One region of the Exiguobacterium sp. N4-1P genome, then DNA from elsewhere that is predicted to be linked to it. Evidence: predicted binding sites of a transcription regulator. Region 1 holds the regulator's gene; the other holds the start of a gene.

Region 1 (3,161 bases):
CGAACCCCAGATTTCATTTGCATCATGCTCGACCCAGCCTGGTTGTGGGAAGTATTGTTTGAATTCACGTTGAGCAGAGTTGACGATTTGACCATCATGATCGAAAATGATGGCGCGTGAGCTTGTCGTTCCTTGGTCGAGTGCTAAAATATACTTGTTTTCCATCTGTGAGTCCCCCTTGAATAGTTAAGATACCTAATGCTCAATCAAAATAGCAGTTGATAGATGAAGACGGCGATTGCGCCTCCGATGATTGGTCCGACAATCGGAATCCATGAGTAACCCCAGTCTGATGATCCCTTACCCGGAATCGGTAAGATCGCGTGGGCGATACGTGGACCAAGGTCACGGGCAGGGTTGATTGCATAACCCGTCGTACCACCGAGCGAAAGACCGATGACGACTACGAGGAGACCGACGATCAATGGATTGAGTCCGTCTGCAAACGTATTCGCTCCAAGCGCCAAGATACCAAAGACGAGAACGAATGTCCCGATGATCTCAGATACTAAGTTTGATCCCGTATGACGGATTGCTGGACCTGTCGCGAAGACACCGAGTTTTGCGGCTTGATCTTCTGTCGCTTCAAAATGTTTCATGTAATGAAGCCAAACGAGTACTGCGCCAAGGAATGCTCCGACAAGTTGAGCAGCGATATAGATAGGTACATCTGCCCACGGTAAGTCAGAATTGAGCGCGAGCGACAAAGTAACCGCTGGGTTCAAGTGGGCACCACTGGATGCCGCGACGTAAACACCGGTCATAACGGCGAGACCCCAAGCGAGCGTGATGACAATCCAGCCACCATTTTCAGACTTGGTTTTCTTCAGAACGACACCGGCGACGACGCCATCCCCGAGTAGGACGAGAATCAATGTTCCCATCATCTCACTAATAAAATTACTCATGCAAAAACCCTCCCTTTGGATTAAAGCGAATAATGCCTTTCTATTTAAACCTAACCCGAATTGATAACGTTTTCAATACAAATAATTGAAATATAGGAATCGAAATTTTCAATATTTAGGTTTAAAAAAATTAGAATTGGATAATAAAAAGACTTTTTCCATGATTGAATGGAAAAAGTCAGGATCGACGTTTTTTTCGTTTCTTTTTAGGGCGGAACCAACTACTCGTATGATCAAGGATGATATGAATCGTACTTGCGGTCATCACACCGATAATAAAAGCAGGCATGACGTCAATCAATGAGTCGACCGTGCTTGCTTGGATGATTTCACTATAGAAGGCTAAAAAGAGTAGCGGAATCAATAAAGCGGCACTGTAGAGTAGGCGGATGACATCTCCGATGATTAAGCCATGCGACCAGATGGAGCGGTGCGGCATAATTTTAACGTATGGCATCCAAAGGACACGCAAAGGGCCAAAACGATAGTAAGGTTCCGATTTTAAGTCTAAGTCGGGCGAAAGCCATAAGGTCCCGACGGCGATTCCGACAGCGGTCGGGAGCCAATCCGTTTGGTTCGTTGCGACCGAATAAACAACATATCCCGTTAGGGCAACGGAGTTGACCGTATCATGTACATTTCCAGAAGGCATGAAAAAAGACCAGCTTAGCTGGTCCCTCTCTTAGTGAATCGTCCGGTAAACGCCGATGACCTTGCCAAGAATCGACACGTTATCGAAATACATCGGGTCCATCGAGTCATTTTCTGGTTGAAGACGTACCTGTTGATCTTCTAAGAAGAACCGTTTGACTGTCGCTTCACTATCTTCGGTCATCGCAACGACAATCTCCCCGTTTTCTGCTGTGTTTTGTTGACGCACGATAACACGATCGCCATCAAGAATACCTGCATTAATCATCGATTCGCCATCAATCGTCAACATAAAGACGGTTTCATTTCCTACATAATGTGCAGGGAGTGGGAAATGCTCTTCTATGTTTTCAATCGCAGTGATCGGAAGTCCGGCAGTTACCTTGCCGATAACGGGGACATGGACGATCGCTTCGTTGATTTCTTCAGGTTTATCAAGCAATATTTCAATCGCGCGTGGTTTCGTCGGGTCACGGCGAATCAGTCCACGTTTTTCTAGACGATCCAAATGACCGTGTACCGTTGAGCTTGAAGCAAGACCAACAGCTTCACCAATTTCGCGAACTGAAGGTGGATAGCCCTTTAACTTCACTTCAGCGATGATGTAGTCAAGGATTTCTTGTTGACGTTTAGACATTTTCCGCATACGAATTGCCACCTCTTTCCGGATTGGTTTTTTTAGGATTTAGGAATATATGTTTCTAGAATTACTATAACATAGAACAAATGAGCGCACAAACAATTGTTCGATGTTTTTGTGTTGACCGAACACTGGTTCTGTGTTTATTATAGATTATGCGAACAATTGTTCCGAGAACATTTATTCTAATAACCTATTTGGAGGGATTCATGATGATTCATTCTATTCGTACTCATGCCTTTTCAATTCTGTTTTATACGCTCAGTTTTGCTTTCATTCTTTTTCTTTTAACACCACGACCAGATGAAAAGGTACACCAATTACTCACGGCGTCAGTCACGGTTGATGAGAACGTAACGGTCGAACAAGTTGCAGAAGTCTACAATGATGGTTCGATGACGAACCAGGAATACATCGACTGGCTGATCAAGAACAATGAGCTCGAAACAAAACATGTCATTTCGAAAGACAAAATCGTTGTACCAATCGCACAACAATGACAGAATATAAAAGTTGTTGAATGAACGAACAGGGGTGTGAGGTACGATGAAAGTAGTAATCTACTGTCGCGTCTCGACGGAAAAAGAAGCACAAGAGAGCTCACTGGAGCGGCAAAGAGCAGAACTGTCGGGACTCGCTTTAACAAAAGGATTTGAAATCATAGATATCATCGTCGAAAAAGAAAGTGGCTATGATGTAGAGCGAGAAGGGATGTTAACCGTTCTTGATTATGTAACGCGTCATCTGGTGGAAGCGGTGCTCGTGACGGACGATACACGAATCGGACGAGGAAACGCCAAAATCGCGATTTTGCATACGTTCAAAAAACATGATGTCCAGTTGATGACGATGGAGTCAGACGGTGAATACCAACTGGCGGATGCGGAAGCAATGGTCCTCGAGATCGTTTCACTCGTTGAGGAATACCAGCGTAAGCTCCACAATGCAAAAATCGCACGCGG
Region 2 (3,161 bases), 700 kb from region 1:
CTGCTAAAAATCCGATTGCAGCCGGAAGCCAGGCGATGCCACCATCCTGTTCCGTAAATTCAATCGCCGGAGCGAGCAGTGACCAAAAGGACGCAGCGATCATGACACCGGCGGCGAAGCCGAGCATCATATTCATGACCTTTTTTTCAATTGTCGTAAAGACGAAAACAAGTGCCGCCCCAAGTGCGGTCAAGCCCCATGTCATCATCCCGGCGAGTAATGCCTGGATCACGACGGGGAGTGAAGTAAACCATTCAAACATACAAACATTCCTTCTTTCAAATCATAATTCAAGAGATAAGTGCATTATTGAAGCCCACTGTCACTCCTACCCGTTTTCAATCCGAACTAGTCGCATCAGGGGAATTTCGATCGAATTTTGACTCCGGACGTACAGAAGTCCTCGTTCGCGCTCGATTCGTTCGATGAATCCGGTCAGTGTGATATAGCTTCCTTCCTTATAATACGTGATTTCAAGTTCTTTTCCTTCCATTAATGCTTCTTCGAGGATGAATTGCCATGATTCTTGAAGTTGTTCATCGATGGGCGGTAGTGTTAAACGATGCGTATCTTTATAATAGTCGCGCAACAGTTGAATGTACTCCGGCATCAAAAACGGAATCCATTTTAAATTGCCACGGTCACGATACCGTGTCATTGCCGTCACCTCCCGGATGACCACCGACGAAGCGGAGGCGGCGCTTGGCGACACTTGTATCAAGAAAAGAAACAGCGAGGCGGATGGTTCCCTTCCCGTAACGGACGTTGACATGATCGATTGCCTTTAACAAGCGTTTGCGTTTCCAAACACGGGTATTGTCTTCGAACAACGACAGTTGCAGTGCACCTTGGTCGGGGACAAGTTGACCGAGCGAGACGGACAAAAAACGAATCGGTTCGTGTTCGAGCCAGTTCGGCTCGAACAGCTGAAGGATATGCCGCAGGATAATCCGTTCGTCTGAAGTCGGATAAGGGAGACGGAGTTGCTTTGAAAACCCTGCCCGGACGATATGTCTCGAGTAACGGACACCTAAGTGAACCGTCCATCCAAGTTGATTGGAAAAGCGGACGCGGGCTGCGACATCGCTTGCGAGCTCACTTAAGACCAGCCGAATCTGGTCGTATTCGTAATAATCACGCATTAGTGTCACGCCATGACCAACCGTCTTCTGTCGGGATGATGCCGGACGAAATAAAGCGGTCGGATCAATCGTCGTCGGAGATTGATCGATGCCCCATGCATGATGCCAAAGTTCGGCACCGATGACACCAAAACGTTCGTGTAGTGTTTCTAATGGTGCGGCCGCCAAATCGCCGATCGTCTCGATGCCTAATTGATTCAGATGGTGCTCCATTTGATGACCGATCCCCCACATCTTGCGAACGGGAAAGTCATGTAAGAGACGGGGGACATCAGCATAACCACAACGCGCAATGCCCTGTTTTTTCCCGAGTAAATCAAGGGCAAGTTTCGCGATGACGTTATTAGGACCAATCCCGATTCGGACGTGAATACCGGTTTGTTCCAGGATGGCTGACTGTAATTGGTTAGCAGCTTCAAAATCCGTACCGAAGAGGTGCTCCGTTCCCGTCATGTCGATGAAAATTTCGTCAATCGAGTATACCCGGATTGCTTCCGGTGGTCCGAATTGATGGAGCACATCGAGGACACGAATCGACGTTTTCATGTAGCATAACATGCGTGGTTCGACGAGGTGAATCTGCTTTCGTTCCTTGTACGGGAGTTGTTCAATCTGGTAGAGACGACTTGCCGTTTTGATACCAAGCGTCTTCAAAGCAGGGCTCGCCGCTAAAATGACGGAGCCGCTCCGTTTTAAATCGGAAACGACGGCTAATTTTGTTGTTAATGGTGGTAGATTTCGGTAATGGCACTCGCAACTGGCATAAAAAGAGACACTATCCACGCAAAAAATACGTTGGTTTGGAAAGTCCGCATCAGAAGACACGAAAATCACTCCTTTTAGAACGTTTGTTCTTATTTTATTTATGTTGATTCTAGCACGGTCTCAAAGTGTCTCAAATCAAAAATTGAAAAAGAGTGTACATGTCATCACTTTTTAGAGCGCAGCATGACTTTAGAAATCATCCTCTTGAGTCATATTTAGGTAACAGGTTTGGTACACTAAGGACTGAGAAGAAGAAGGGTTGGGAGAGAATGAAGAAAAAACCGATGATCCATCTACCGGATGTCCCGAATAATTTAGCAGTCGAAACATTTGCAGAAATCGAAATCGATGATCCGTACTTGTATCAAATGCTGTATGAAAAAGAAACGTTACCCATCGAGCTGACGGAGCGGATCGATGCCAATCAAGTCTGTTTTCGGAATGTCTCATTTGCGGGTCTCGTGTTTGATCGCGCGTCATTTGAAAATGTCCGATTTGAGCAGTGTGATTTGACGGGTTGTCAGTTCCGTGACAGTCGTTTTCATCGCGTTCTGTTTCAGGACTGTCGCCTGACGGGGGTTCAATTAGAAGAAACGACGCTTGATCATGTCACGGTAAAAGCATGCCAGGCGAATTACTTACAAGTGATTCGGACATCGCTCCGACAAGTAACGTTCGAGCAGACGGCGATGCGGGAGACACAATTCTTCGAAGGGAAACTCATCGATTTACGTTTTGAGGATGTTGAATTGATGGAAAGCCAGTGGGTTGAAACTCCGTTAAAAGGACTCGATTTGCGACAAGCGGACGTCTCGGGGATTACGATTGATCCACGCTTTTTGACAGGGGCGATCGTGACGGAAGGACAAGCAATCGCATTTGCCCGATTACTCGGTCTTGTCATTCCGCAAGAATGAACATGAAAAAACCGGACGCTGTTCCTCTTCCTTTTAGGGAAACGGAAAACGTCCGGTTTTTTTGTATTCATACGACTCTCGAAGGAGAGACTTAAAAGGAGAGCGTCTCGCCGTCGTCCGGAATCAAAAAGTGAGCGGAGAGATGATTTGCTGCTAAAAAGTCAGCGATCATATCGCGGCGGAGCAGGCAGTGATTGACAGCTTCGAGATGCGAGACGATGATCGTCGCTTCAGCCGCTGCCGCGTGGACCGCTAATAAATCACGTTCCGACATCGTGATCGGTTCACCGGTCTGGAACTGGGCGGCACCACTATTGACGACGATGACATCCGGTGC

Evidence for each region. The regulator LexA, encoded in region 1, represses DNA repair genes until DNA is damaged. The targets are predictions, from matches to a motif close to CGAACATATGTTCG.
Region 2: the regulator LexA is predicted to act here: its motif matches at 1,984-1,997, upstream of A0126_RS02100 (Y-family DNA polymerase).

Annotation. Positions count from the first base shown of each region.
Region 1 is NZ_CP022236.1:1,087,040-1,090,200, forward strand. It holds gene glpK (glycerol kinase GlpK) at 1-165, opposite strand, end outside; gene A0126_RS05505 (MIP/aquaporin family protein) at 207-908, opposite strand; gene A0126_RS05510 (metal-binding protein) at 1,087-1,560, opposite strand; gene lexA (transcriptional repressor LexA) at 1,591-2,205, opposite strand; gene A0126_RS05520 (cell division suppressor protein YneA) at 2,412-2,699, shown strand; gene A0126_RS05525 (YneB family resolvase-like protein) at 2,746-3,161, shown strand, end outside.
Region 2 is NZ_CP022236.1:391,672-394,832, forward strand. It holds gene A0126_RS02090 (ZIP family metal transporter) at 1-262, opposite strand, end outside; gene A0126_RS02095 (YolD-like family protein) at 329-658, opposite strand; gene A0126_RS02100 (Y-family DNA polymerase) at 642-1,967, opposite strand; gene A0126_RS02105 (pentapeptide repeat-containing protein) at 2,177-2,824, shown strand; gene A0126_RS02110 (MBL fold metallo-hydrolase) at 2,916-3,161, opposite strand, start outside.